DNA from 2 places in the Limosilactobacillus pulli genome. Region 2 is predicted to be linked to the other one. Evidence: a T-box and tRNA genes for the amino acid it is inferred to sense, from the RefSeq annotation. Region 2 holds a T-box; the other holds one or more tRNA genes.
What was found. The T-box of region 2 lies ahead of QOS03_RS01645 (valine--tRNA ligase). A T-box ahead of a tRNA ligase gene usually reads a tRNA of that ligase, here a tRNA-Val.
Positions count from the first base shown of each region.

Region 1: it has a tRNA-Val gene. The T-box ahead of QOS03_RS01645 (valine--tRNA ligase) is inferred to sense a tRNA for this amino acid. The anticodon was not compared.

Region 1 covers NZ_CANCWQ010000004.1:7,498-23,343, reverse strand. The annotation lists gene rpoB (DNA-directed RNA polymerase subunit beta) at 1-1,228, opposite strand, end outside; gene QOS03_RS02075 (TetR/AcrR family transcriptional regulator) at 1,455-2,063, opposite strand; gene QOS03_RS02070 (ATP-dependent Clp protease ATP-binding subunit) at 2,249-4,747, opposite strand; gene QOS03_RS02065 (CtsR family transcriptional regulator) at 4,769-5,236, opposite strand; gene adhP (alcohol dehydrogenase AdhP) at 5,401-6,423, opposite strand; gene QOS03_RS02055 (amidohydrolase) at 6,803-8,386, shown strand; tRNA gene QOS03_RS02050 (tRNA-Gly) at 8,544-8,615, opposite strand; tRNA gene QOS03_RS02045 (tRNA-Arg) at 8,622-8,695, opposite strand; tRNA gene QOS03_RS02040 (tRNA-Gly) at 8,715-8,786, opposite strand; tRNA gene QOS03_RS02035 (tRNA-Pro) at 8,803-8,876, opposite strand; tRNA gene QOS03_RS02030 (tRNA-Arg) at 8,882-8,955, opposite strand; tRNA gene QOS03_RS02025 (tRNA-Gly) at 8,974-9,045, opposite strand; gene QOS03_RS02020 (heavy metal translocating P-type ATPase) at 9,269-11,089, shown strand; gene QOS03_RS02015 (potassium channel family protein) at 11,151-11,819, opposite strand; gene QOS03_RS02010 (TrkH family potassium uptake protein) at 11,812-13,155, opposite strand; tRNA gene QOS03_RS02005 (tRNA-Leu) at 13,270-13,351, opposite strand; tRNA gene QOS03_RS02000 (tRNA-Val) at 13,369-13,441, opposite strand; gene QOS03_RS01995 (deoxynucleoside kinase) at 13,503-14,144, opposite strand; gene QOS03_RS01990 (amino acid permease) at 14,354-15,846, opposite strand, start outside.
Region 2 covers NZ_CANCWQ010000003.1:56,200-72,045, forward strand. The annotation lists gene QOS03_RS01645 (valine--tRNA ligase) at 1-1,935, opposite strand, end outside; T-box leader at 2,008-2,226, opposite strand; gene tpx (thiol peroxidase) at 2,284-2,790, opposite strand; gene thiI (tRNA uracil 4-sulfurtransferase ThiI) at 2,933-4,153, opposite strand; gene QOS03_RS01660 (cysteine desulfurase family protein) at 4,181-5,329, opposite strand; gene ezrA (septation ring formation regulator EzrA) at 5,518-7,224, opposite strand; gene QOS03_RS01670 (GAF domain-containing protein) at 7,353-7,808, shown strand; gene rpsD (30S ribosomal protein S4) at 8,002-8,610, shown strand; gene tkt (transketolase) at 8,816-10,831, opposite strand; gene QOS03_RS01685 (transaldolase family protein) at 10,824-11,576, opposite strand; gene QOS03_RS01690 (fructose permease) at 12,225-12,905, shown strand; gene QOS03_RS01695 (VOC family protein) at 12,949-13,356, shown strand; gene QOS03_RS01700 (YueI family protein) at 13,452-13,922, shown strand; gene QOS03_RS01705 (replication-associated recombination protein A) at 13,959-15,218, shown strand; RNA gene ssrS (6S RNA) at 15,261-15,449, shown strand; gene QOS03_RS01715 (hypothetical protein) at 15,537-15,821, shown strand.

The sequences.
Region 1 (15,846 bases), on a different contig from region 2:
TGTCATCAGTCGTACCAATACCTTCTTGCAGGTTGAAGAAGTAGTTGATCGATGCGATGATATCGGCTGGTTGAATGTGCTTAAGCTCCAATGGAATGTGACCGTTGGCAACGATTGGTACTACGCGATCTGGATCGTTCTTGGAGTAGACCAGGATCTTTTGCAGCTTGACTGGTGCCGTAACTACGGCTTCATCAGATGGCGTGTAGGTAACCATCTTGAAGTCATCGTTATCCAGGGCTGGTTCCAGAGTCTTCAGAACTTCTTTGGTAACTACGTCGCCCTTGTTGGCTAAGATTTCACCTGTTTCCGGATCAGCCAGCGTTTCGGCCAGCGTTTGACCCAGCAGACGGTACTTCATCATCAGCTTCTTATTGGTCTTGTAACGGCCAACCGGTGCCATGTCGTAGCGCTTTGGATCAAAGAAGCGCGCTGTCAGCAGGTTGCGAGCAGAATCGGCCGTCTTTGGCTCACCAGGACGCAGCCGTTCGTAAATGTCCTTTAAGGCTTCTTCAACACGGGAGTCTTCGGGGTTCTTGTGCACATCCTTGTCGATCGTAGCTGACAAGCCTTCGCTGTTGCCACCCAGCATATCGATAATTTCGTCATCAGAGCCAAAACCCAGTGCACGGACCATTTCAGTCAGGGGCAGCTTCCGCGTCCGGTCAACCCGCACGTAAGAGATTCCCTTGGCATCGGTTTCGTATTCCAGCCAGGCACCACGGTTTGGAATAAAGGTAGCGCCATAGCTTGGCCGGCCGTTCTTGTCGTCTTCTTCATTGTAGTAGACACCAGGTGAGCGGACCAGTTGAGAAACGATTACTCGCTCGGCACCATTAATAATGAAGGTACCTTGGTCCGTCATCAGTGGGAAGTCACCGAAGAACACGTCTTGGGACTTGATTTCGCCAGTTTCGTGGTTCGTCAGGCGCAGGGTAACGTGCAATGGTGCAGAGTAGTTTGCATCGTGTTCCCGGGCTTCATCAACCGTGTACTTAGGTTCAAGCAGTTGGTAGTCGACGAATTCCAACGACAGTTTGCCTTGGAAGTCATCGATTGGCATGATGTCGTTAAACATTTCCCGCAGACCTTTTTCCATAAACCAGTTATAGGAATCGGTCTGGATTTCAATCAAGTTAGGCAGGTCCAGTACTTCCTTGATACGGGAGTAACTGCGACGCGTACGGTGCTTACCGTATTTTACTAAATGTCCGGCCAAACTATTCACCTCTCAAATTTGTTGGGCAAGTTCAGTTGAATTTGTAATATTACATTTTGATTACAATTAGTCAAAATTCCTGCTTTTGGGCAAAAAAAATCCAAAAACAGCTGGCAGCTGTCTTTGGTTTTTATAAAGAATCCCATGGACAAGAGATCACGGAACTCAAATGAACTCGCAATTACATACACTGGTCATCATACGCGTTTGCTTATCCAATGTCAATATTTAGTTCTTATTTTTCACTGGCTGGTTCAGCAACCGTCAAGCCGCGTAAAATGCAGTCCAAAATCAGTTTGGTACGCTGCTCTTCGGAAATAGCATGGCCGCCAATTGGCCGGAACGAATCAAAAATCGGTGCCAGATCAGCCAAGAACAGCTCAGCAGCTTCTCTTGGCAACAATTCTGGCCGCAGATTGACTTCTGGCAGTTTGAAGAAATCAGCAATCGGTTCAATGTAGTCCATCATAAACAGCATGTCTAATTTGCGCTGAGCACTTTCGGAAATCTCTCTTTTGGCTTCTTGATACTGATCATAGACGTTGAGTGGGTGATGCTTTTTCAAAACTTCGGTGATGCCATATAGTCGTTCTTCTGGAGCGATCTGTTGCTTACGCATTACCTTATTGATGTCTTGGCGCACCTTGCCGCAAAGGTTGGTTAAAACGGCCAGGTACAGCACTTCTTTATTATTAAAGTGATGGTATAAGGCTGGTTGCGTAATCCCAATCTGTTTGGCAATATCTCTGGTTGAAGCGCCAGAAAAGCCCTTTTGCAAAAACAGAGTCGTAGCGGTTTTTAAGATTGCCTGGCGCGTTTTTGCCAGTTGTTCTGCACGTTTCATTTCAATAAATTCTCCCTTATTGGTTTCCCATATTAGTCAAAGTAATTCTCACACGAAAAGCCAGTTCTTGCAAGTTTGGGTTACCAATTCGCTAAAATAAAAGTCACCAAATCCCATTTTGGTAAATGGTGATTTAATGACTTTTAAGATTTGTCTATCAGGTTATTTATCGAGAACAACGTTTTTTAAGGCAACGCAATCAATTCCGGTTTGGCATCCCCGCGCTTATCCTTAAGGGTAATCTTGCCTTGATGCGATCCAATCACAACCTCATCGCCGCCTTGAACCGAGCCGGCCAGCAGAGCCTCACTAAGCGGATCTTCAACCAGATTTTGCAAGGCGCGCCGCAATGGACGTGCTCCGTATTCGGGATCATAGCCAGCTTTGGCAATCACGTCAATTGCCCCCGGCGTAAAGCGCAGCTTAATATCACGTTCAGCAATCCGTTTCGTGACCTTACCGGCCAAAAGCTTGACAATCTGGTGCAGTTCTTTTTCATTCAATGAATGGAAGATTACCGTTTCATCGATTCGGTTCAAGAATTCGGGTCTAAAATGCAGCTTCAACTGCTGTTTGATGGCAGACGACATTGCCTGATAATCATGAGCCATATCCGAAGCACCAAAGCCAACCTGCTTTTCGTCTTGCAGCTGTGTTGCCCCCAGGTTGGAAGTCATAATCAAAATCGTATTGCGGAAATCTACGCGCCGCCCTTTAGAATCCGTCAGATAGCCGTCATCTAAAACCTGCAGCAACAGATTGAATACGTCTGGATGAGCTTTTTCGGCCTCATCAAGCAATACGACACTGTATGGATGCTGACGAACCTTTTCTGTCAACTGGCCACCCTCATCATAGCCGACATAGCCAGGTGCTGCGCCAATCAAACGACTGACGCTGTATTTTTCCATATATTCAGACATGTCAACGCGAATCATGTTGTTTTCCGAACCAAACATCGCTTCTGCCAATGCCTTAGCCAATTCAGTCTTGCCGACACCAGTAGGACCAAGGAACATAAATGAACCAATGGGACGGTTGGGATCCTTAAGCCCGCTGCGTGCCCGTCGAATTGAGCGTGCAATCGCAGAAACGGCCTCGTCTTGACCAATCACGCGCTGATGCAGCACGTGTTCCAGATTGATCAAACGGTCGCTTTCTGATTTCTGCAGTTGCGTCAATGGCACACCCGTCCATTCCGCAACTACCTTAGCGATGTCTTCGGCGCCAACATGCAGCTGATATTGGTCAGCCTGCTCTTGACGTCGCTTTTCTTCCTCAGCCAACCGGGCCTTGATGGTTAATTCGGCCTGCCTGAGTTGAGCCGCTCGATCAAAGTTTTGCTGCTCGATGGCCTGTTCTTTTTCTTCACCCAACTGACGCAGCTTGGCTTGCTCACCTGCCAGGGGCGACGTCTTTTCTTCAGCCTCAATCCGGACCATGGCTGCCGCCTCGTCCATTAAATCAATGGCCTTGTCCGGTAGAAAACGACTCGTCAGATAGCGCGTCGACAGTTTAACGGCTGCTTCAAGTGCCTCATCGTCAACTTTGACATGATGATGCTCCTCATATTTTGGCCGCAGACCTTTTAGAATCTTTAATGCATCTTCTGCAGTCGGCTCTTCGACTTGAACCGTAGCAAAACGTCGTTCTAAGGCTGCGTCTGATTCAATGTATTTTTGATACTCATCAAGCGTCGTAGCCCCGATCGTCTGCAGTTCACCACGGGCCAGGGCTGGCTTTAAGATGTTTGAGGCATCAATTGCCCCTTCGGCACCACCAGCTCCAACCAAGGTATGCAGTTCATCGATGAATAAAATCACATGACCATCATGGTAAATCTCGTTAATGATTTTTTTCAGGCGATCCTCAAACTCACCACGATACTTGGTACCGGCAACCAAAGATCCCATATCCAGCATCATCAGTCGTTTATCAGCCAGCTCTTCGGGAACCCGACCGGCTACGATCCGTTCAGCAAGGCCTTCAACAATCGCTGTTTTACCAACCCCAGGCTCACCAATCAGAACTGGGTTGTTTTTGGTTCGCCGACTGAGAATCTGAATGACTCGTTTAATTTCACGATCACGGCCAACTACCGGATCCATGCCGCCACCACGCGCAATCTGAGTAAGATCGCGCGCCAGCTTATCCAGCGTTGGCGTCCCCTGAACCTCACCATCACTGCTATCGTCTTCACTTGGACGTCGCCTTGGCGCACGTCGCTGCTGATTTTCAGCAATTCCCAATCGTCTTAACAGAATCCGCCGCGCCTGCTTAGGGTTGACGTCTAGATTGTTCAAAATTCGTGACGACAAAATTGCGTCATCACTCAAAAGTGCCAGCAATAAATGCTCAGTGCCAATCTGAGGAGCCTGCAGTCGTTGTGCCATCTGGCTAGCCAGTGCCAGAATACTGCGCAGCTTGGGTGAGTCCGGCAGGTAGGTATCGCGATCAACTTCTTGCATCGTGCCATAGCCGGTCAGACTTTCAATTTCTTCTCTGATGTCATCACTGGTAATGTTGAATTGACTTAAAACACGGCCGGCAATACTATTGGAAACCATACTCAAAGCCAGCAGCAGATGTTCGGTCCCCACGGCCTGATGCTTAAAGTAATGTGCCTGTTCTTGGGCAATCTGCAAAACGTTTTGTGCACTTCGGGTGTATGAATTATTGTCCATTAAATCACCGTCTCTTTCTCTCTAGCTTTCAAAACGCAGTCGGTTCAGCAGCGAGGTTAGGACCCGAGCCCGCAGCTGATTTTCCTTAACCCGACTATCCAGTTTCAAGGTCTGTTTGGCAACCATCACCATCATCAGATCACCCTCGCGTCGTGTAACGACTTTTTCTTCATATAAGGTTCTAATGACATCGAAGGCATCGCGTTCACTGATCGAATCACCAATCGCATTGATCAGCATATCCAAGACGTCAACATCATCCAGTAGATTAATGCGCTCAATCCGGATATAGCCGCCACCGCCACGCTTGCTTTGCACCAGATAGCCATTCTGCAGAGTAAAGCGAGTCTTAATTACATAATTGATCTGTGAAGGTACCACGTCAAAATGATTGGCAACCTCCGAGCGACGAATTTCAATCTGTTCTGAGTTACCAAGAATCTCTTTGAGGTATGCCTCAATAACATCTGATATACTGCGGTCTTCCAAAGTTTCGCCCCCTCGTTCTTCATCTGACTAATATTGACCTTAATTCTACCATATATACTTGAAAATATCTGGGCGAAAGAATCAAAAAAGTCCACCGCTATTAAAACAGCGGTGAACCTTATTTTTAGGATTGCCAGGAACTGCTTATCCCAGCCATTATTCGATTACTTGTTGTGAACGAAGTCAACGACGTTCCGGCCAACCACTTTGTTGTCCTTCAGTTCTTGAATCATATCGTTGATTTCTTCCAGCTTGCGAGTCTTAACGATTGGGTGAACCTTGCCTTCAGCACCGAATTGGAAACATTCAGCCAAGTCTTGACGAGTACCAACCAGAGAACCGGCAACTACGATCCCATCCAGAACCGTCTTAGCAATGTTCAATTGCATGTCACCCTTTGGCAGGGCAACGGCAACCAGCTTGCCATCTGGACGCAGAGAGTCAACAGCTTGGTCAAAGGCAGCTGGCGTAACGGCCGTAACAACAGCTGCGTGAACGCCGCCAACCTTTTCTTGGATCTGTTCGTCAACATTGCCGTCGTGACGGTTGATCAGGACTTCAGCGCCTTCCTTCTTGGCAGCTTCCAGCTTGTCAGGGTTACCGTCAACGGCAACAACGTGAGCACCAAATACGTTGTGAGCAAATTGGATACCCAGGTTACCCAGACCACCAGCACCAACGATTGATACCCATTGACCTGGCTTGATGCCGGAAACCTTCAGAGCCTTGTACATCGTAACACCGGCACAAGTCAGAGAAGTAGCCTCTACTGGGTCCAGGCCTTCTGGTACCTTAACTGCATAGTCAGCAGGTACGATGCATTGTTCAGCCATGGCACCATCAGCAGTGTAGCCGGCGTTCAGAACGTTGCGGCAAAGCGTTTCACGGCCAGTCAGACAGTATTCACAGTGACCACAGCCCTTGAAGAACCAAGCGATGGATACCCGGTCGCCGACTTTCAGGCTGGTAACGCCAGGAGCAACCTTGGATACACGGCCAACACCTTCGTGACCGATGATCGTACCAGGCTTCTTGCCAAAGTCACCAGCAGCAACGTGCAGGTCAGTGTGGCAAAGACCACAGTATTCCATGTCAACCAGTGCTTCACCTGGCTTCAGGTCACGCAGCGTTACATCCTTGACGTCAACGAAACCATCACAGTTTTCACGAATAACAGCAGCTTTCATAGAGCAAAATCTCCTTTGCAATCATTAGATTTCCTTTACAGCCACTATCTTAGCAGATTCAGCTCCATTTGGAAAGTGAATGTTTGCACATTTAAACTAGACCATTTAATTAGAAAGTGGCTATTTAGGCGTAATCAAGGCGTTTACAGCTACCTAAAGCACTTTCAAAATTATTTTTGATTTGTGCAGATATACACTTATCAAAAATAAGCAAAGGCTTTCAAGATGGTTAAAAAGTATAAATCGGCAAGATGCTACGATTGATTTTATAGACATAATTACCATTAATATCCAGTTTTAATTTTCGTTGGTTGTCTCAGTTCAATAAGCGGATTATTATAATGTTACCGCTACCAAAAATGATACGGAGGAAACAATCATGGAACAAACCTTTGTCAACGGCAAGATCTTTGTCGGTACCAGCGAGACTGATTTTACTACTGCCTTTAAAGTCAAAGACGGCCGCATCAGTTGGATTGGCCAGACTGATCAGATTGATGATCCAGACGCCATTGATCTGCATCAGCAGACCGTTTTGCCAGGCTTAATTGACTGTCATACCCATCCAAAATATATTGCCGATGCTCTTCATGGTACGGCCTGCACGCCACCCAATGTCAACAGCATCAAAGAAATGATCACTGCACTCAAACAGTCGCCACAGCTTGGTCAAGGACCCGATGTCTGGATCGAAGGCTGGGGATTTGATGAAACCAAATTAGCTGAGCACTGCTCACCAACCGTTGATGATCTTGATCAGGTTACGACTGAACAGCCAATTTTCATCTATCGGTCTGATTGTCACTCATCGGTCGGCAATTCTAAAGCCTTGGAACTAGCTGGCATTGATAAAGATACGCCGGATCCCAAGGGTGGTAAGATTGAGCACTTTGCCGATGGGCGTCCCAATGGTTTTATGCGCGAGGTAGCTGCCAGTCAGCTGCTGATTCGTGCCAAATCGGCTCAAAGCTATGCCGGCGATGTCCAAAATATGGTCAACAGTTCAACGCACTATCTTAAAAACGGCATTGTAGCCATCGGTGAGATGATGGGACGCTTAAAGCCATACACCACGCTGCAGCTTTATCAAGATGCCGTTAAACGAGGTTTTACTCCACGCGCTTCGATTTATTATGTATATGATGAGCTGGATCCAGGTCAAAGTCTGGAACCAGTTGGCAACGATCAGCTAAGAGTCGCCGGTATCAAGATCTTTATGGATGGCAGCATCTCTGGTGAGACTGCAGATAATTCGATTCCTTACCCATCCGGCAAGCGCGGTGTCTTGTTGACCAATCAGGCGAAGCTAAAAACTGCGGTTGAATTTGCCAAAAAGCATCATCTGCAGGCGGCCATTCATGCAATGGGCGATGCAGCAATTCAGCTGGTTTTGGATACAACCTGCAATATGGAGCCATGGCTGGATGACATGCCTTCGATTCGAATCGAACATGCCTCGTTGCTGAGCGATCAGATGTTTGATCAAATCAATCACGCTAAGATGCACTATGGACTTTCTACGCAGCCAATCTTTTTCTTTGCTGAAGACGAGTCATATCGTACCTACCTGACTCCCGAGCAGTTCAAGCAGGCCTATCGAATCAAATCGATGCTTAATTCCAATGCACTGACGACGTTAAGTTCCGATGCGCCATGTACGCCATGGGCTGAACCAGACAGCCCGTTTTACAGTATCTACGCAGCTGTGACACGCCGCGCAGCCAATGATGACGTGGTTAATGAAGCAGAAGCAATCAGTGTCCCTCAGGCCATTCTTGGTTATACCAAATGGGCAGCTGAGATTGGCGGCTTTACTCATAATGGAACACTGGAGGTTGGCAAGTCGGCTGATTTCGTCATTCTCAACAAGGATATCTTTACCGTACCAGCAGACGAGCTGACTCAAGTCCGTGCAAAAGAAACCTGGTTTAAGGGTCAGTGTGTCTACCGTAATAATGACTAACACCATCATCTTGTTTGAGTCCACTTTACTTTGACAATTGATTACCAATTCAAACGATCTCGAGTAATAGTTTCTTGACTCAAAACACAAAAAAGAGTGAGAAAAAACTCCAATCTCATGCCTTGAGACTGGAGTTTTTATTTCACGCAACAAAAAAAGCGGAAGACGGGATTCGAACCCGCGACCCCCACCATGGCAAGGTGATGTTCTACCACTGAACTACTTCCGCAAGAGATGCACCCAGAAGGAGTCGAACCTTCAACCTTCTGATTCGTAGTCAGACACTCTATCCAATTGCGCTATGGGTGCATAATGAATATTCAATTCAAGCGGAAGACGGGATTCGAACCCGCGACCCCCACCATGGCAAGGTGATGTTCTACCACTGAACTACTTCCGCATAATGTTTATATGAATCGGGAATACAAGATTTGAACTTGCGACCTCTTCGTCCCGAACGAAGCGCTCTACCAAGCTGAGCTAATTCCCGATCAATGCACCCAGAAGGAGTCGAACCTTCAACCTTCTGATTCGTAGTCAGACACTCTATCCAATTGCGCTATGGGTGCATAAAAATAATGGAATCAAGCGGAAGACGGGATTCGAACCCGCGACCCCCACCATGGCAAGGTGATGTTCTACCACTGAACTACTTCCGCAACTGCTGTTTAATTTTGCTGATATCGTATCAACAGTTATATATATTACCGATAAAAACGTTTAATGTCAATACTAATTTGATATTTTCGTTAATTATTCCGATATTTATTAATTCCTTCTTTTATGAAACCAATTCAGCATATTCACTCAGGCTGACATCTGGAAGCGATTACTAAACAGCGTTATAATTAAGACAAAATTTGGAGAAAGGAGCTGAAAATTATGAAAAAATTTTCGCATCGACAGAAATTGTTCATGATTTTAGCTGTCGCCTTAGTAGCAGTTCTCCTGCAATACGTTTTTAAGCAGGCGCTTGCTGCCCAGATTTTGGTAACCATCGTGGGGGCGGGGATCGCGCTTTCGATGCTGATTGAGATGATCCACACTCTCAAAAATGGTCGCTATGGCGTTGACCTGCTGGCAATCATTGCCGTTGTCTCCACCCTAAGCGTTGGTGAGTATTGGGCCGCCATGGTGATATTAGTAATGCTGGTCGGCGGCGATGCTTTGGAAGACTATGCCTCTCGTAAGGCCAACTCTGAGCTTAAGGCATTGCTTGACAACTCACCGCAGTCTGCTCACCGGCTGATAAACGAGCAGATCGAAGACGTGCATGTCGACCAGGTTAAGGTTGGCGATACGATCATCGTTAAGCCTGGCGAGCTGGTGCCAATTGATGGTGAGATCATTAAAGGCAATACACAAGTCAACGAATCATCGCTGACCGGTGAATCAAAGCCAATCGATAAGCAGGTTGGCGATCAGGTAATGTCAGGCTCGCTAAACGGCGATCAGGCAATCGTCATTAAAGCAGTTAAATTAGCGCGTGACAGTCAGTATCAAAAGCTGGTGGCCCTGGTTAAAGAAGCGGAGAACACCCCTGCTCACTTTGTCCGTTTGGCAGACCGCTATGCCGTTCCCTTTACTGCGGCAGCACTTGTAATTGGCGGCATTGCTTGGATCATCAGCAAAGATCCCAGCCGTTTTGCTCAAGTAATGGTTGTCGCCTCACCATGCCCGCTGATTTTAGCTGCTCCGGTTGCCATCGTTTCGGGGATGAGTCGGGCCTCACGCAGCGGGATCATCATCAAAACTGGCAGCGTCCTGGAAAAAATGGCGCATCCAAAAACAATGGCCTTTGACAAAACCGGTACGATTACCAGCGGCCAGCTGACCGTTGATCATCTTGAGCCTGCCGAGGGAGTCGACATTAAGGAACTGTTGCACTTTGCCGCCAGCGCCGAGGAACAGTCGCCACATATCCTTGCCCGTTCAACCGTTGCCTATGCCCAAGAACACCAGATTCCGCTTAGTTCTGCCAGTGAGCTAAAAGAAGTCGTCGGCAACGGTATCTCAGCAATCGTTGACGGCCGACAAGTCAAGGTCGGCAAGCTGCTCTTTGCTGACCCGGATACGACCCACAAGCCGCTGTCACAGACCGCAATCTATGTTAGTGTAGATGATCAGTACTGGGGCTGTGTAATTTTCCAAGATCAGATTCGTCCTGAAGCGCCACGTACTATGGAACAGCTGCGTCAGCTAGGCGTTAAGCACCTGGTTATGCTGACTGGCGATCAAAAAGCTATTGCTCAGCATGTTGCTAAGCTGGTCGGTATCCATGAGGTGAAAGCTGACCTATTGCCCGAACAAAAAATTGCCGCTTTAAAAAACGTTCCTGAAGATCGTCGTCCTGTCGTAATGGTCGGTGATGGCGTCAATGATGCACCCGCGCTGGCAACTGCCGATGTTGGGATCGCCATGGGTGCTCACGGATCTACTGCAGCCAGTGAATCAGCGGATCTGGTAATCGTTAAAGATGACTTGAACCGGGTTGCCATTGCCGTTACGATCTCACAAGAAACCATGCGTATCGCTCAACAGGCCGTCTTGATCGGTATCGGTATTTGTACAACCCTGATGCTGATTGCCGCATTTGGCATCATTCCTGCCTTTATTGGGGCAATGCTGCAAGAAGTGATCGATACCGTTTCGATTCTTTGGGCATTAAAAGCTCGTCACGGAATATCCGGTATTGATGATTAATATCAAAAAACAGCGTTGTGTTGGACTATAAAGCCTTCGCAACGCTATTTTTATGATTTGATTATTCATCAGCGATTACCGAACTGAGCTTTTGAATTGCTCCGACATCCCCAACGACTGAGATATGATCGCCATAACGAAGCATGTCGTCGGCTTGTGGCAGTTTGTTGACCTGCTCACCACTGACAATGGCAATCACGTTGACTTGATACGTATCGCGCAAATTGAGCTCTTTTAGCGTATGATCGCAAAAATCACTGCTTTTAACTTCGATTTCAGCCAGCGTCAGCTCATGATTCAAGATCAAATAGTTGGCAATATTTAAATGCAACTGATGAAACACCATTCGTCTGGCCATATCACGCTCTGGCCGTACGACATAGTCAGCGCCGATTTTTTCCAGCACCCGCGCGTGATTTTCATTTTCAGCCTTGCAGATAATGTTTCTGGCACCTAATTCCTTAACAATCAAGGTTGCCATGATACTGGCCTGGATATTGCCTACTGAAATATAGACGTTGTCAAAACTGCCCAGATCAAGCTCGCGCATCGCTTCTTCATCTTGAGCATCGGCAATGACTGCTCGCGTTACCATATTGGCATATTCATTCACGACATCTTCGTTTTTATCAATTGCCAAAATGTCCTGATGTGCCTCGGCCAAAGTTTCACAGACCGAACTGCCGAACTGGCCGATGCCAATTACTGCATAGTTGTTTTTATTAGCCAATCAAAACCCCTTCTTCCGGATAGCGATAGTTCTTTTGCTTTGGATGAGCATTTAAAATCGTAAACATTACGGTATAAATTCCAACCCGACCGATAAACATCAATGCCATAATGATCAGTTTGCCAAATAAATTCAAATGTGGCGTGACCCCCATGCTGATACCTGTCGTTCCAAAAGCAGCCATAACTTCAAAAATAATGTCTTCCAAAGTAAAATCAGCTGGCAAATGCTGCGTCAGACACAACAATAAGATGGCCGCGGCAAGAATTGCAAAAGCAACAAAAACCAGCGTCAGTGCCCGAAAAATATTTTCTTCTTTAAAGCGTCGTCTACCAAAAACCGTATCGCGCTGACCTTTTAAAGTGGCAATGCTCTGCAGCGTCAATAGCCCAACCGTAGTCGTTTTGATCCCGCCAGCCGTTGAACCAGGCGTACCGCCAATAAACATCAGAATCACCGTGACCGCAATGCCAGCTGGTGAAAGATTTCGATAGGAAAAAGTCGTCAGACCAGCTGTCCGCGGTGTGATTGCCATAAAAATAGTATTAATAAAACGGTACTCAACCGACATGTGCGGAAACTGGGCCGCCAGATTATCTTCAGTTAAAAGATAGCTCATCAGCGATAATATTAGGATAATTACGCCAGTCGACAATGCCAGTGAAGTATGCAGCGACAACCGATGCTTTTTTCGATAAAGCAATAGATCTCGCCAAACTAAAAAACCAAATGAGCCGGCAATAATCAAAACTGCCATGATAAATAAGACATAGGTATCATCAGCAAATAATGCCAGGCTGTTGCCAAACAGATCAAAACCAGCGTTACAAAAAGCTGAGATTGAATGAAAGATACTGTACCATAACCCTTTGACCAAGCCAAACCGACGACCAAAATCAGGCCACAGCAATAGCGCGCCTAAAACCTGAATAATCAGTGAAAGGCCAACGATTAGATTTACAATAGTAATCTGTGCTGGCGACTGCAAGTTCAGTGATTCTTGAGCCAACAGACGTGCTGAAAGCCTAATCTTTTGACGTGCAAACAAAAACATCATGATCGCAAACGTCATAAAACCCAATCCGCCAATCTCAATCAAAGCTGTAATTACCAGTTGACCAAATAAGGACCAATGAGTCGCCGTATCAACCAGCGTCAAACCAGTCACGCAGGTTGCACTGGTTGCGGTAAAAAATGCCGTCATAAACGATGAATCCTCGCCAGGCTTGACGGCAATCGGCAGCATCAAAAGCAGCGTACCGATCGCAATCACGATCAAGAACCCAAACGTCAAGGCTTTTGAGAATGAAAGGCGATAACGACCAAACGTGATCATTTTTATGGCTTCCTTTCCCGATTAAAACTTCTAAGAACAACTATATCAGCGATTAGATGCAAAATAAATCAAAAAACGACTGTACCTTGCTTCGGGACAGCCGTTTGATAATAATGCGGATGAAGGGACTCGAACCCTTACATCATAAGATACAAGAACCTAAATCTTGCGCGTCTGCCAATTCCGCCACATCCGCAAGTAAAGCATAAAAAATGGAGGATACAGGGCTCGAACCTGTGACCCTCTGCTTGTAAGGCAGATGCTCTCCCAACTGAGCTAATCCTCCATGCCAGACATATAACTAACAAAGTTATTATATATGTCCAACTTAGCTTTGTCAAGCTGCTTTATTTTAGCTGCAGCTCCGCCAGCTTGTCGTCAACCATCGTCAAAACCTGTTCAGCAGCCTTGGGATCCTCAACAAAATCAAGCTGATCACCATCAATCAGCATCTTGGGACTTTCGTCATAACTGGCATACCAGTCAACATAGCGTTGATTCAACTCACGATAGTATTCATACAGACTAGGATCATTTTCGAGCTGTTCAAACGAACGACCGCGCTTCTTAATCCGTTTAAGCATCGTCTCAAACGATACCTGAATCCCAATCAAAAGACTTGGCGCCTTGGTATGCACTTCTTGCGGCAGCTCTTCCATCATATTATTCAACAATGAGGCATAGATATCGGCCTCGGTCTGAGTGGCCCGGCCAAGATCCGCATTCAATCGAAACATCAAGGCATCCTCAAAGATGGAGCGATCCAAGACGTTTAAGTCATTATCAAACGAATTCTTAATCTCGGCCAGCCGTTTGTTTAAAAAGTAGATCTGCAGCAAAAAGCCATATTTTTTAGGATCTTTATAAAAAAGCGGTAAAATCTCGTTGTCATCAACCGACTCATAAAAAGCCTGACTTCCTAAATGGTCAGCCAGCATCCGCGTCAAGCTGGTCTTACCTGCACCAATGGTTCCCGCCAGTACAATCATTCCATTTACCCCTTTGCTTTGTTTTTCTAAAAAGACACGAGCTACATTGTATCATCTTTGGACCGTAATCGTGAGTAAAATATTTTTCAACAAACTATCATTAATGTTGTCCTGCATCGTAAAAGCAATCTGATCAAGGATTTTACTCTATAAAATATTTTTTAAAGCAACGTATAAAAATCCTCGCCAATTTGACGAGGATTTTTTGACTACTTAGCTTCGTTTTCAGATTCAGGAACAAATGATTCGCTATTGTTGCTCCGCGATAAATCAACATCTTTGAGCGGAATCACGTGTGTTTTATAGCGAACCTTGTAGTAGATAAACAAGATCAAAAACAGTGGTACAGCCATGTAGGTAATGGCAATATTTGACCAGTCCATCTTGATAAAGGCATCGATGTTTTGACCACACATAACGATCACACACAAAATCAACGCAAAGATCGGGCCAAATGGAAACAGCGTGGCATGATACTTCAGCTCACTGACCTTGTGGCCTTGTGCGATGAAAGCACGCCGGAACCGCAGATGCGAAATAGCAATCCCCAGCCAGGCAATAAAGCCGCACAGCCCAGAAGCACCAATCAGGTAGTTATAAGCTTCTGGTCCGATAAACTGTGTCAGATAAGCCAGACAAGAAACAACCATGGTACCAAGCAGTGCATAGATCGGGATTCCCCGCTTATTAACATAACCAAAGATCTTCCAAGCGTAACCTTCTCGTGCTTGTGAGAACAGCATCCGCGTTGAGGCATACAAACCAGAATTGGCCGCTGAGGTTACAGCCGTTAAAATAACCGCGTTCATAACACTGGCAGCAGCCGCCATCCCTGCTCGCTTAAAGACAATCGTAAATGGACTCATCGTAATGTTTTGTACGTCTGAGTTCAACAGGTTCTTGTTGGTGTATGGCAGAATGCAGGCAATCACAAAGATGGCAAAGATGTAGAACAGCAAAATCCGCCAGAAAGTTGAGTGAATCGCCTTGGAGACCGACTTTTCTGGCGTAGCGGCTTCACCTGCCGTGATCCCAATCAATTCAGTCCCTTGAAATGAGAAACCAGCCACCAGGAACACGCTTAAAATGCCTGACCAACCATGAACAAATGGTGCATCCTTGTAATGGAAATTCTTTAAACCAACTGGTCCTTGACCGCCCATAATTCCAAAGATGATGCAGACCCCAACGATCAAGAAAATCATGACCGTTACGACCTTGATCAAAGACAGCCAATACTCAGTCTCACCATAAGAGCGCACCGACAGATAGTTGATCAGAAAAATAGCAATCAAGACAAACGTACTGAACAGCCAACTTGGGAAATGAGGCAGCCAGTATTGGAAAACCAGCCCAGCCGTCGTAACGTCAACTGGAATCGTAATTGCCCAGTTAAACCAGTAGTTCCAGCCCATAGCAAAGCCTAGTGCCGGATCAACGAACTTAGTTGAATAAGTGGCAAATGAGCCTGATACCGGAATGTAGGTGGCCATTTCTCCTAGACTGGTCATCAAAAAATAAACCATGATCCCCATAATGGCATAGGCGGCCAATGCACCACCTGGCCCGGCTGTTGAGATCGCCGAACCACTGGCAATAAAAAGCCCCGTCCCAATCGTACCGCCAAGAGCAATCATTGACAGATGCCGAGTCTGCAGCGTTCGCTGAATATGACCCGTATTGCCTTCATGACCGTTTTCAC
Region 2 (15,846 bases):
GAAGTTGTACAGACAGCGGCAGGCCTCACCAAAATCAAACGATTCAAACTGTTCAGTAACCTGCTTGACCGTTGCGTTCAAACGACTCAAAATCCAACGGTCAGCCAGATCCCACTTATCTTGGGCCGGCAGCTTTGGTGCACCTTGCATGTCGCCAAGGTTCATGATTACGTAACGGCTGGCATTCCAGATCTTGTTAATAAAGTTCCAGGCCGCATCCATCTTCTTGTAAGAGAAACGAATATCTTGACCAGGCGTGGAACCCGTAACCAGGAACCAGCGCAATGCATCCGTACCATACTTTTCAATGACGTCCATTGGGTCAATCCCGTTGCCCAATGACTTGCTCATCTTACGACCTTGCTCGTCACGAATCAATCCGTGCAACAAGACGTTGTGGAATGGTGCCTTGCCAGTAAACTCAAGTGACTGGAAGATCATCCGGGCAACCCAGAAGAAGATGATGTCATAGCCGCTAACTAGCGTGTTGGTTGGGAAGTAGCGCTTAAAGTCAGCAGAATCCGTATCTGGCCAGCCCATCGTTGAAAATGGCCACAAAGCCGAGCTGAACCAGGTATCCAGCACATCTTTATCCTGTTCCCAGTTTTCGGCGTCCTTTGGTGCTTCCATACCAACGTACATTTCACCAGTCTGCTTGTTGTACCAGGCTGGAATGCGGTGGCCCCACCATAATTGACGTGAGATGACCCAGTCATGAACGTTTTCCATCCATTGGTTGAAAGTATGCTCGAACCGTTCTGGGACAAAGTTGACCCGATCAGCCGTCTTTTGGTTGGCCAATGCTTTTTCGGCCAGTGGCTTCATCTTAACGAACCATTGCGTGGAAAGACGCGACTCAACCTGTACGCCCGTTCGTTCAGAATGGCCAACTGAGTGCACGATTGGGTCAATCTTAAGCATGTAGCCGCCGTCTTCCAAATCTTTGACGATTGCCTTACGAGCCTCGAAACGATCCATGCCGCAGTATTTGCCGGCATTTTCGTTTAACGAGGCATCCTCATTCATCGTGTTGAGCTCTGGCAGATTATGACGCTTGCCGACCAAGAAGTCGTTGGGGTCATGTGCCGGCGTGATTTTAACCATCCCAGTACCAAAGTCTGGCGTTACGTAATCATCGGCAATGATTTCGATCTCACGGTTGACCAGTGGTACCATGACATGCTTGCCGACCAGTTCCTTGTAACGTTCATCATTTGGGTTTACGGCAACGGCTTCATCACCAAACATGGTTTCAGGACGCGTCGTGGCAACTTCAATGTAATCCTTGCCATTAAACGTCGTACCATCCGTGAATGGGTACTTGACATGGTAGAAGGCACCCTTGTCGTCTTTATGGATAACCTCCATGTCAGAAAGCGCCGTCCGTGCCTGTGGGTCCCAGTTGATGATGTAGGTTGCCCGGTAGATTAGACCCTTGTTGTACAGATCAACAAAGACCTTGCGCACAGCCTTATTCAGCCCTTCATCAAGGGTAAAGCGCTCACGATCGTAGTCTACCGAGATCCCCATCTTGGCCCATTGCTTGTGAATAATATCGGCATATTCGTCTTTCCAGTCCCAGACCTGCTGAACAAACTTTTCACGACCCAAGTCATAGCGTGAAATGCCTTGTTCGCGCAGACGAGCTTCAACCTTGGCCTGCGTTGCGATTCCGGCATGATCCATCCCTGGCAGCCATAAAACATCGTAGCCCTGCATCCGTTTTTGACGAATGACCATATCCTGCAGCGTCGTGTCCCAGGCGTGACCCAAGTGCAGCTTACCGGTAACGTTAGGAGGTGGAATAACGATTGAATATGGTTTGGCTTTCTTATCGCCGCTTGGCTTAAAGAACCCTTCATCGATCCACCATTGATAGCGCCCTTCTTCAATTGAAGCTGGGTTGAACTTGGTGGACATGTTCTTTTCTGACATGGCAAGTTCCCCTTTCAGATTTACAGTTGTTGTTGATTGATCGGCATTAAACTAAAAAGACCCGTCCTAATAAATTAGGACGAGTCTGCTCGCGGTACCACCTAAATTGAAACTCTACTGATGAAAGTTTCCGCTCTAACATGGGATATCGGCCATGAACCGGAATCACCTACTTGGTTTCAGTGCTTCTGCTCGCGAGCTACCTTCAATTCGACTGACGGGACTCTTTTTCAGCAACCGAGTCTCTCTGAACGGTCTTGTCGAATCTACTCTCTCGTTCAATGCTTGAATAGCGTAATGATAAAAGAAATTTTTGATAACGTCAAGTCGATTCAAATAATTTTTTAATTATTCGGCTGACTTGCTAAGTTTCTCAACTGCGTTCAATGCTGCCAGATAGTCTGGTTCATGCGTCATTTCAGGAACAATCTGTGAATAGACGATCTGACCGTCAGCATCAATGAGGAAGATTGAGCGCGCCAAGACCCCTTCATCAGGAATCAAAAGTTTCATTGCATAGCCAAATGACTGTTCATAATCAGATAAAAGCTCAGCATTTGGGATATCATTGGCCGCGCACCAGCCCTTCTGTTCGTTAATTGGATTGGTGGAGACCGTAATCAAGCGGACGTCAGGATATTCAGCCATTGCCTTGTTGAATTTGCGTGACTGCAGCGAGCAAACCGATGTATTGATGTCTGGTACGACTGAAAATAAAGTTGGCTTGCCCAGCAGCTCACGAGTCTTAACCCGTTGATTCTGAGCATCAAACAGCTTAAAGTGAGGAATTTCCGTACCTACTTCTGGCGGATTGCCGACCAGCTGCATCTTCTCACCATTGACAGTAACTTCCACGATGAACGCTCCTTTCAGTTTCACAGCGTTTTTTAATTTTGTGTGGGAACAGTATACCAAATTTAGCACCATTCGAATAGCCAAATCCGGTGTTTGAAATAAAAAAGCTGATGCATTAAAAAGTCTTGCATCAGCTTAAATTTTACAGCAATTCAGCAAAAACGTCCTGATTTTGGTTTAGGAATTCGTCACCGGCATGAATCTCTGTAATCTTGATATTGTCCAGTGCTCGCTGCATCAAGCCCTCGACGTCCAACCGTGCCTCGTAGGATCGTGCCCGTTTCAGGTTTGGCTTGGTCTTTGGCGAAGGTGGCGTAAAGACCGTGCAGCAGTCCTCATATGGCAGAATCGACAGCTCGTAGGTATCGATTTCTTCAGCGATCTTGATGATTTCAGTCTTATCAAACGACAACACCGGACGCAGAACCGGCCACGTCGTTACATCGTTAATGGCCACCATGCTCTCCATCGTCTGCGAGGCTACCTGCCCAAGGCTCTCACCATTGAAGATGGCCAGGCCGTGTCGCTTCATGGCCAGCGCTGCAGCCAGTCTAAGCATCAATCGGCGCTGAACGGTCATCAGATAGCCTTCAGGTACTTTTTCTTTAACCGTTTCCTGAATCTCGGTAAATGGGACCTGGATAAACTTGATGCTGCCACAGTACTTAGCCAGCTTGCTGGTCAGCTCCTTTGACTTGGCCAGTGCTTGTTCGCTGGTGTATGGTGGACTATAAAAGTGCACCATTTCCAAGGAGACCCCACGCTTCATGGCCAGATAGGCAGCTACCGGCGAATCGATTCCACCAGAGAGCATCATCATGCCCTTACCCGCTGTCCCAACTGGCAGGCCACCGGCACCTTTGATCTTTTCACTGGTCAAATAAATCCCGCTCTTGCGAATTTCAACCATCAGATCAATATCTGGATGATGGACGTCAACCGTCAAAAGGTTGGGAAATTCTTTCAGCAGGTAGGCCCCCAGCTCACGATTCATCTCAAATGTACCCATTGGGAAGCCATGGTCAGCATGCCGAGTACTGATCTTAAACGTTGCCGGCTTTTTAACCTGTTCTCTAATCATCTTGGCAGCCGCTTTTTTAACGGCCTCAAAGTCACTATCAACACGCAGCGACGGCGAGAAGGTCTGAATGCCAAAGACCTGCTTTAGGCGGTCCATCACTTGATCACTGTCAGCACCGTTTAAATCAATATGCATCCGGTCTCTTTGCGGATGAATCTTAACCTGATCAAAGCCATGCAGCGCCTTAGTGACGTTGGCTCCCAATCGGTCAATGAAGTTCTTTTGATTGCGCCCTTTGGTTGAAAGCTCACCATAGCGCACCATGATTTCATCATATTGCATTGTTAGAACAAAATTTTCCTTTCAAAACTAGTCGATAATCTTTTTAAAGCCAGCATACAGCTCATCAAAGACCCGGTTGAACTCATCAGCTTCGGCCAAGGTGTTTTGGTCACCCAGACTGATTCGGACCGCACTGGTAGCAATCGAATCCGGTACCTTCATTGCTGCTAACGTCCCGGCCTCTACATGCTTTTTGGATGAGCAGGCACTGGTCGTAGAAATATAAATGTCATGCTCTTCAAAAGCATGTACGATTGTTTCGCCGCGAACGCCGACGATTGCAAACGTCAGAATATGCGGTGCAAATGAGTCATCGTTTTTAGAAATGATCTGAACGTGATCAAAGTCTTTAATGTGATTATAAATCCGCGTCTTAACGGCTTTTTCGCGTTCAACAACCTCTTTTTCCTCTTGTTTGACCATTCGTAAAGCCCGCGCCATGGCAACAAAGCCGGCCGTATTTTCAGTCCCGTTGCGACGGCCGCGTTCCTGACCACCACCATCGATCAGCGGGGCCAGCTTGCGGCCGGCTTTGGCATATACAAAGCCGGTCCCGCGCGGTGCATGGAACTTATGACCAGAAAAGACTGCAAAATCGACTCGGTCCGAAAAGACAATGTCATCGATTCCCTTGCCAATTGCTTGAACTGCATCGACCATGAAATGAACCTTTGGGTAGTCTTTTAAGATCTCACCGATTTCCTTGATTGGCTGAATCGTACCAATCTCGTTGTTGACCACCATCGACTCAACCAAAATCGTATCTGGCCGCAGTGCCTTTTTTACGTCTTCAGGATTGATGCGTCCCTGGTCATCGACTGGCAGATAGGTAATCTCAAAGCCAAGGTCGGCTAATCGCTCCATTGAATTACGTACCGCAGCATGCTCAACACTGGTCGTAATGATGTGCTTGCCATATTGACGCTTTTCAATTGCTGTTCCTTTAATGACCCAGTTGTCGCCTTCTGAACCGCCACTGGTAAAAACAATCTCACTTGGCAAAACGCTAAACAGGTCCGCGATCTGCTTACGTGCCTGCTCTTGAAGATTCCAAGCCGTCTCGCCAACCTTGTGCAGACTAGAAGGGTTGCCCCAAATCTTTTGGCAGACTTGATTATACGTATCCAAAACTTCTGGCCAGATCTGTGTCGTGGCACTATTGTCAAAATAAATCATACTGTGCTTGCTCCTTTAATGCACGCGGGAAAAAAGTTTTTCCTCGCAAGATATTGCCGCCGATGGATCACATCCGCGACGAAGGTTCGGCTCCTAAAACAACGCTACATTATAACAGATCATGAATCTTTTAACCATGATTGACGTCCGAAAATAAAAAACGCGTCAACGAAATGACGCGTTTTTTATTAAGAATTTCGCTTAAGCTCAGCGTAATATCGCTGCTCCATTTGCTTATAGGAACCCGGCTCAACTTTTTCAACGGCTTTTTCCAAGATTTCCAGACTGCCTGGATAATTATAACGATTGAATTCATTTTGTGCCTGAGCAATTGCATCATTAATCTCTTCATGATCAATACTGAGCCGGTTGGCATATTGAATCAGCCGTTCGGTCAGTTCGGCACTATCTCTTAAGTCATCAGTTTTTTCCTGCAGTGTGGTCAGATCGTCTTGTACGATCAAGAGCTGCTTGGTAATGTCTTCCATATCGATTTTAACTTGATTAATGGCGTCTGCCAGTTTACCGATCTCATCGCTAACCAAGAAAAAGTAGTCCAGATAGTCTTTTGGAATGCCAGGCAGATTCAATGACTCAACTCGCCGTTTGATTGTCCGAATCTCAACTGAGAACTTTCGCAGCGTCTTTTTGGCTCGGGTCTCATCGGACTGCAGATCCGCTACGCTGTCGTTGATTTGCTGCTGTTGTTCCTCAATTGCCGTCAGCATCTTTTCGTTGTCGGTTTGTCGAGCAACAACCTGACTGTCAATAGCCTCTTCGATCGCCAAAGCTTCTTGGTCTTGATCATATGACGCCTGCAGCTGCCGCAATTGTTCATCCAGGCCACGTGCATTGGCCAACTCATCATTATTGAGCGTATAGTTGAGACTGAGACGTTCCAGTTCATCAATCAGTTCACGATTCTGCTGCTTGGCATGACTCAGATGCCGACCAACATCACGCATCAACGGTGAAACTTTTGGTCGGGCATCAAGTTCGCGTTGCATAACGTCATAGAGTTGATCAATGTGCTGCGTTAATTGGTCGTTAGCCGTTGCTGCCTCATCAACCTTTAAAGCCTCCAGATCTGCAGCCGACCGTTCACAAAGCTGATTGAGCTGGTCGATTTCCTGATCGATCTGGTCATCGGCAAAGTTGTAATGATGTCTTTTCAGCTGGTCATAGCCTTCTTTAAGCTCCTGCAGCTGGGTGGGAAATTCAGTCAGCAGCGGCTTATAAACATCTGGAACCTTTTGAATCAATTGATCCAGCTTAGCAGTATCTTCCTGCAGTTCGCTGAGCACGTCTTGAGCGGCCTCATAATCGCCCTTGGCCGTAAGCGTGGTAAACGTGGTAAAGCGCGTTTCCAGATCAGCCAAGCGTTGACGCAGAGCCGTACTGCTCTTGCCATAACGATAACTGTTTTCTTCCAGCTCGCTACGGAACTGCTGATACTGTTTTTTCAGCTGACCAATTGCCTTTTGGTGCTCAGCCTTGGCATCGTCGATTTTTTTCAAGCCATTCTCCAAGCTTTGCTGCTCACTGATCAGCTTGGCCGTAGCATCTTGAAGCTTGCGTAGATCTGGCTTGACTCTTAACAGATTAAAACCATGCAGATCCTGAGCAATTTGATCGGCTAGGTCATCTACTCGACTGGCAGCTGTCAAAAATTCGTCTTGGTATTCTTCTTTAAGCTGATTAAAATCCTTTAGTGAATCACCACTCAGCTCTGGGCGCGCATCTTCAGCGAATCGCTCGTCTAAATGAGCTGCCAAGGCGGCGGCTTTTTGATTCAGCATCGCATCAACAGCATTGAGCGTTCTTTTTTGATAGACGTAAACACCGATGATTACCAATGCAGCAATAATTAAAATTCCGATCAACACTTGAAACATCTATATCCCACCTAAATTTTGCACGGTTTATGCTTTGTTTTTTTCACCGTTTAATTTAAAATTCTACTAATTAAAATTATATCATATCTATACTTGACAACTTATTATTTATCGGAGGGATTTTTACATTGCCAGATTTTAAGCTTATCAATGCCCAACTGGCCGCCTTGTTGGCAAATGAGACCAATCTGATTGCCAACCTGGCCAATGCCTCAGCACTGTTAAACGACAGCGTCGATCAATTAAACTGGACCGGCTTTTATCTTTATGATCCTAAAGGCGATGAACTGGTCTTAGGCCCATTCCAAGGTCATCCCGCCTGCATGCATATCGCAATGAACAAGGGCGTCTGCGGCCAGGCAGCAGCTCAGAAGCAAACCCTGGCAGTCGATGACGTCACCACTTTTCCCGGCTACATTTCATGCGATGCGGCTGCTCAATCTGAGCTGGTCGTTCCGTTGATTAATCATCAGCGACTGGTGGGCGTCTTAGATTTGGATGCACCAGTCAAGAACCGTTTTGATGCAAAATTACAGATCGGCATCAAATCTTTTGTCGATGAACTGATCAAACATCTTGACTAAGCCGGTTTTTCGCGTTAAAGTACTCTTTGTGTAAAATAATGCAGCAGTGAGGGGCAAGCTCGTCAACAGACCAATGCCGCATGGTGTTTCCAGTAACCCAGCTGCAAGGGTGAACGATCCAATTGGCCTGCACGAATGTCAAGCTCACATCGGATTATTTTACTCCAAATAATTTTATTGGAGGAATTCTAATATGTCTCGTTACACTGGCCCTAGCTGGCGTGTATCTCGCCGTCTTGGCATGTCTCTGTCCGGTACCGGTAAGGAACTGGCTCGCCGCAACTACGCACCTGGTGATCACGGTAATGACCGTCGTGGCCGCCTGTCTGAATACGGTATGCAACTGCGCGAAAAGCAAAAGCTGCGTTACATGTACGGTATGACTGAACGTCAATTCCGTAACCTGTTCAAGCGTGCCGGCAAGATCAAGGAAGGTACTCACGGTACCAACTTCATGGTTCTGTTGGAACGTCGTCTGGACAACATGGTTTACCGTCTGGGTCTGGCTACTACTCGTCGTCAAGCTCGTCAATTGGTTAACCACGGTCACATTACCGTAGATGGCAAGCGTGTTGACATTCCTTCCTTCGAAGTTAAGGTTGGTCAAGTCATCTCCGTTCGCGACAAGTCCAAGAACCTGGACGTTATCAAGAACGCTGTTGAAGCCGTTGTTGCTCGTCCATCTTACGTTGAATTCGACGCTGACAAGCTCGAAGGTAAGCTGGTTCGCCTGCCAGAACGTGAAGACATGAACGCCGACATCGACGAATCGCTGATTGTCGAATTCTACAACAAGCTGTAATCATTGATTGCTGCTTCATAAAAAGCCTTGTGATGTTAAGTCACAGGGCTTTTTTACTGTAAGTATTTATAATCAAAATCAAAAAGACATGATCGATCAGGATGGGAAATCGATCATGCCTTTTTCTTTTAGGGATTTTTGGAGTATTTTGAGGTTTAGAGATTAAGATTTATAATGCGAATCATAGATTTTGGAGTGATAATGGCTAGCCATTAACGGCTGCCTGTTCTGACGTTTCTGCCGTAAGTCCAGCGGTTTGTTTAAAGGCTGCAGCCACGTGCTCAGGCGTAAAGCCATACTTTTCAATAACCTGATTTCCCGGCGCGCTGGTACCAAACTCGTCAACGCCCATTACCATGCCATTTAAGCCAACAAACCGATGCCAGCACATTGAGCTGCCCATTTCAATTGCCAGACGTTTATCCAGTCGTGACGGCAGTACCATGTCTTGATACTGTTTGGACTGCCGCAAGAAGCGTTCTTGACATGGCATCGAGACGACCTGCACGTCAATGCCCTCTTTTGCCAGTTTTTCTCTAGCCTGCAGCGCCAAGGAGACTTCCGAACCGCTGGCAATCAAAATTCCAGCTGGATGATTGGTCTTGGCTGGTGCTAAAACGTAAGCCCCACGTTCTACCGGTGCATGCTTGGCAGCCGCCAGAACCGGCAGACCTTGGCGAGAGGTAACGATAACGCTTGGTCGATCGCTGGTTTTGCCAATTATCTGCCATGATGCAATCGTTTCATTGGCATCAGCCGGCCGAAAGACATCAACGCCTGGCATCGAACGCAGTGCCGCCAGCTGTTCAACCGGCTCATGCGTTGGTCCGTCCTCGCCAACTGCTAAGGAATCGTGTGAGAAGACAAAAGTCGTTGGTACTTTCATTAAAGCTGCCAGTCGTACTGCCGCCTTGAGGTAGTCGCTAAATACCAAAAACGTACTGCCAAACGCCCGTGTACCACCATGCAGCGTAATGCCGTTCAAAGCCGCGGCCATGCCAAACTCACGCACGCCAAACCGCAGATTGCGTCCTAAAGGATTATCGGCGGCAAAATTGTCGTCTTGTTTAAGCAGCGTTTTGTTGGAACTGGCCAGATCGGCTGCCCCGCCCCAAAACATTGGATTTTGACGAGCAATCTCTTGCAGTGCATCATCACATACCAACCGCGTGGCAATTTTTTCACCCGGTTGATAGTTCAGTTCAGCATCATTAAGCTTGAACTGGTCGCTCATCAACTGTGCTGCCAGTTGTGGATACTGCTGCTGGTAGGAAGCCCACATTTCCAACCAGTGCTGATACTGTTTTTCCTTAGCTGCCGTCAGTTCCTTAAAGTGATCATAGACTGCCTGTGGCACGGTAAAAGACGGCTCATGCCAATCAAACTTTTCTCGCAGCGTCATCAGGCCATCTTGACCAACCGGCGTGCCATGCACTTTATTAGTCCCCTGTTTAGGAGCACCATAGCCAATTACGGTCTTGACCTCAATCAAGGTTGGCTTACTAGAGCATTTAGCCCGCCACAAGGCTGCATCAATCTGGGCCAAGTCGTTGCCGTCCTCAACACGTTCATAATTCCACGAGGCTGCTTTGACGCGTTGCTCAACGTTGTCATGAGTACTCATCGATAATGGTCCGTCTAACGAAACGTCATTTGAATCGTAAAGCACAATCAGCTTATTAAGCTGCAGATTGCCCGCAATGTCCAAGGCTTCTTGACTGATGCCTTCCATCAGGTCACCATCGCCGGCCAAAGCATACGTATAGTGATCAATTACTGACAAGCCAGGCCGATTGCATTGAGCGGCTAGATGCTTTTCAGCAATCGCCATACCGACTGCCATGCCCAGGCCCTGACCCAAGGGACCCGTTGAAGCATCAACGCCTGGCGTCCACCCATATTCGGGATGCCCCGGCGTTTTGGAACCCATCTGACGAAATGCCTTTAAGTCATCAATCGTCAGATCAAAGCCATTTAGATGCAGCAGACTGTAAAGCAGTGCCGAGCCATGACCAGCCGACAATACAAAGCGATCTCGGTTGATCCACTTGGGCTGCTTTGGATTAAAACGCATGTGATACTCAAACAGCGTATAGGCCATTGGCGCCGCATCCAAAACAATACCTGGATGTCCGCTGCGTGAGGCTTCGATCATTTCGACCCCCAGCATGCGAGCAGCCGTAACGGACAACTGATCCAGATTGGAGTGTTGACTATTCATTAGCGGCCGCCTCCTTAACATCATCAAGAATACTAAAGCCCAGCGTACTGATATCTTTATCAAAGCCGCGGACCGTATCTAAGGCAACGTCTTCGGGAGTAGACTTTCGCCGAGCCAGCCATTTTTCAAGAATTGCCGGTGGTACCGTGATAATATCGATTCCTGCCTGTTTGGCCTGGCGGATATTATCGACCTCGCGCGTTGAAGCCCAAAGCAGATCAACATTAGGATGCAAATGCGACATTGCAACGCTGGCATTGACAAAAGAAGTTGGGTCAGCCCCCGTATCGGCAACGCGTCCAACAAACAATGAAATAATTGCCGGCGTCTGTTCATCCAATGCTTCCAGTGCCAAACGAACCTGCTCGCTGGTCGTTACTGCGGTAATATTCAGCTTGATGCCGGCATGAGACAGTTGTTGAATCAGATCAGTGTTGGGCTGACCACTAAGATTGAGGATTGGAATCTTAACGTAGACATGATTTCCTAATGAACTCAAAATCTCTGCTTCCTGCTGCATTTCTTGGGGATCTTGTGAAAAAACCTCAAAAGACAGGGAAGCTTCAGGAAACTCACTGACCACCTGCTTGGCAAACGTTAGGTAGTTGGTGACGCCTGCTCGCTTCATCAGTGAAGGATTGGTTGTAAAGCCGGTTACTTCTGGCAGTTTGGCCATTTGACGCATATCGTCAATGACGGCACCGTCAGCATAGATGGCAATCGTTTTTTGCTCAGTTGATTGCATTTCTCTTGCTCCTTTGTTAAATATACCAATTTTGATTAACAATTAATTCATGACTCGTATCATGGTCCAATTTGAGCGCATCGTCAATTGATTTTTTGAATTATTTTTGCTAATCGATTGACAATACCAATTTTTATTTGTGCACGATTTATCAGCTATTTTTTAACAAGATTATTGGTTTATCAACGTTTATTCACATATGGACCACATATAAATCTTGACTTTATATTGTTAAGCAATCGATTGCGCAAAACTTAATCTTTTTTAGATATATATGATTTTATGTTCATAAGTGCCTCGTTGGGATTGCTATACCAATTTAGAAATAAACAAGCTTTCTCCAAGCAATACTGTGAATCAAAGAGCAAACTCACGATAAAATCACTAATTTTTTTATTACTGAACTTTCTTTTGCAGTTGCCAGTCACCGCGTTAAAGAAAACGGTTCCTAAAACTGGATGACCCCGTGACATCAATCTTTATTTTTCTGTCAACCGGTTGACACCGAGCGATGCTGGCGGTATCTTTATCGTAGCAAGTGAAATCTATCACCAATTTTAAGATTGATATCTTGTCAGGAAGAAGGGAATTAATTTGGATCAAGCAAGTTCAAACAATATCACCACAGTCCCTAAGCGGACCATTTCAATGCAGGCCAGCATCGCCTACTTTGCCCTGTCAATCGTAATCAATTCGATGGGCAACGTCTTAACGCTGGTAACAAGTTCACACATTCATCCGCAGTTTCTTGGTTCTGCCTATTGGACGGCGGCTGAAAACAACCTTGGCATTGCCGTATTAGGCAACAATTCAATGACTCTATTTTGGGCCTTTATGGTTTTAGGAATGCTTACCTCGGTTTTAAATGCCATCTTGATGCACAAATGGGAATGGAAACGAATCTTTGGCAACTTCTTGTTCATGCTGCCATTTTCGATCTTCATTCAATGGTTCTCGGATATCTTCAACCGTATCATGCCTGACGCTCATTCCTTACCAGTGGTGGCCTTGTATGTCTTGATCAACTTTTTGGGTGTCACTTTCATTGGTGTGGCCATTTCAATTTATCAGCGGGTCAACCTGGTTTTGCACCCAGCTGATGACCTATTCCAGATTTTGCGTTTCCGTTATTTCAAGGGTAATGCAACTTTGTCAATGTGGGCCTCATATATTCCGCCTACGATCATGGCTCTGGCTGCATTGCCTAAGATGGGACTGGCCAATTTCGGCTTAGGGACGATCTTTGCCCTGCTTTTCCAGGGTGGTATTACGGGACTTGCCGATCGAATTATTTTCCCCAAGCTCAAGCATCAAGCTTTAGATGTTTAGATTCTTCACTTTTACAAATTATGTTTTATTAAAGGAGCAAATCATGGCATTCAACAAAAGTTTAGCTGGCTACTTCGACGACCTGCAGCACATTGGCATTCCAACCGACGACCTGTCAAAAACGGTTGCCTTCTGGGAAAAACTCGGCTTTAAGATGTTGGGAAACTTTGACACCGACGACCAGGGCAATGAAGTCGTCTTCATGCAATACGCTCATCTGACGTTGGAAATCTGGACTGGTGATGGTGCCGTTCGTAAGACTGGGGCTATCAATCATATCTCACTGAATACCTCTGATGCCGATGCAGCCTACAAGGCGGCTAAGGAAGCCGGCTTTACGATGAAAGAAGATGAGGTCCAGCACCTTGACTTCTGGCAGCATGGCATCAAGTTCTTCAACATTGAAGGGCCAAATGCTGAAACCATTGAATTCTGCGAAATCGTTAAATAGTCTGATCAACGTCACTGCCTGCTGCAGTGGCGTTTTCTTATTGGCCCAGCGCAATCAATGATACAATAATAGGAAACACTCAAGGAGGATCAGACATGGCGAATGAAGAAAAAAGCGCGGTTGACCAGCGACTGCAAAATGCGGTCTATGGTACGCCAAAAATCAACCCTGATGAACAGCGCCGCTATCTAGGAACCTTTCGTGAACGGGTCTGCTTGACGATCAGCGTGGCGCAGCTAAAAGAGCGTGACTGGTCTGATGCATTGAAACAAGAACTTAAAAAAGGAATTGGCAACCTGGTCTTTTTAAATGGCAACCTTTCTGATGAGGAATTACGACCTTACATGCGTGCAGCCGTTCAAGAACACGCCAGCTTCACTTTAAAAACCGATCCCGAATTCTCAACGGCCCCTGAAAAAATGGCCGTTGTGGTGGCGGCTAAAACGGCAGTTCATCAATCACCAGTTGACGTAGAAAAGCGCTATGCCGATCTGAAGACCCCGGCTGCTCCAATTAAAGAGCCCGCCAAGCTGAGTTTTTGGCAACGATTGTTTCATTCTAAATAAAAGGAGGCCTTTTGATTGCAGCCATTAGCCTATCGCATGCGACCACGCAATTTAGACGAAGTCGTTGGTCAGCAGCATTTGGTTGGTCCTGGCAAGATCATCAATCGCATGGTCAAGGCCAAAATGCTCAGCTCGATGATTCTCTATGGCCCGCCTGGCACGGGTAAGACCAGCATCGCCAGTGCCATTGCCGGCTCAACCAAGTATGCATTTCGCATGCTAAACGCCGCTACCGATTCTAAAAAAGATTTGCAGATCGTAGCCGAAGAAGCCAAGATGAGCGGCACCGTAATCCTATTGCTTGATGAAATCCATCGACTCGATAAGACCAAGCAGGATTTTTTGCTTCCTCACCTCGAAAATGGGCATATCGTTTTGATTGGCGCAACAACCGAGAATCCATATCTCGCGATCAATCCGGCCATTCGCAGCCGAACCCAAATCTTTCCGGTCTATCCATTGACCAAAACAGACATCAGCCAAGCCATCGATCGTGCTTTGATCGATTCCGAACGTGGTCTGGGAAAATTATCATTAAAATTGGACGACGATGCTCGCGATCAATTGATTCAGGCTGTCAATGGCGATCTGCGCAGTGCATTAAACGCTTTGGAACTGGCTGCCAGATCGACCGACCCCAACGATGACGGTACGATTCATTTGACGCTTCCAATCATTGAGGAATGCGTACAGAAAAAAGCCTTAACTGCTGATAAAGATGGCGATGCTCACTATAACGTCATCTCGGCCTTTCAAAAGTCAATTCGCGGCAGTGACGTTGATGCCTCTCTACACTACCTGGCACGTTTGATTGCTGCTGGCGACTTACCCAGCATTGCACGACGATTGACCGTAATTGCCTATGAAGATATTGGTCTGGCAAATCCGCCAGCGGTTCAGCGAGCAGTTACCGCAATCCAAGCAGCTGAAAAAATCGGCCTGCCTGAAGCACGCATTCCACTAGCCGATGCCGTAGTCGAGCTCGCCTTGTCGCCCAAATCAAATTCCGGCATTTTGGCAATTGATGCCGCACTGAAACGCATCAATCAGGGCAATTTTGGTGACATCCCTGCCTGGCTCAAAGATGCCCATTATAAGGGCGCCAAAGAACTTGGTCATGGCGTTGACTATCAGTATCCACATAATTTTCCACAGGACTGGGTTCGTCAACAGTACCTGCCCGATCAAATTAAAAACGATGAGTACTACCGTCCCAAACCAAACGGTGAATTTGAAAAAGCTATGGGAAGTCAGTATCTACGGCTGTTAAAAGCACAACGACGACCAAGAAGTTGAAAACGATTGCATTTATTTAAAAAAAATGCTAACATACTAATAGAGGTTCTGTAGTGTGCGTGTTGTCTAATTCGCAGTCTTGCCTTACAGTTTCGTTACTTTGGGACTAGTGCCTCGACACTGGGACGACATGCCTTTTCACTTGGTAGTTGAAACTTTGTCGGCCATGGCCCACCTGTCTTATCCACAGGTCAACACTGAAAGACAATTAACGGCATGAACGGAGCCGATACATATCGTAAAAAGCGGGATTGAAATCATTACTGGTTTCAGTCCCGCTTTTATGGTATTTTGACAGAGAAAGGAGTTTTGATTTTTTTGATTACTGTATTAATGATCTTTTTTGCCGCCATCATGCTGATTGAGGGCTGGTATCTTTTAAGTCATCGCAATACCGGTATCTTTGGTCAGGCCCCAACTGAGCGCAGTATTCGCCACTGCAACATCTGGGGCTGGGTAATGCTGATCTGGGGCATTGTCTGCTTGATTGCTGCATTTTTCCCGAATCATATCGGTCTGGTAGCTACAGTACTGGTAATTGGCTGTCTGACCGACATGGTAATGGCACTGGCAACCAGCTCATTAGTGTTCAAGAAACACTAAACTTTTAAACATTTTTTGCGAAAGC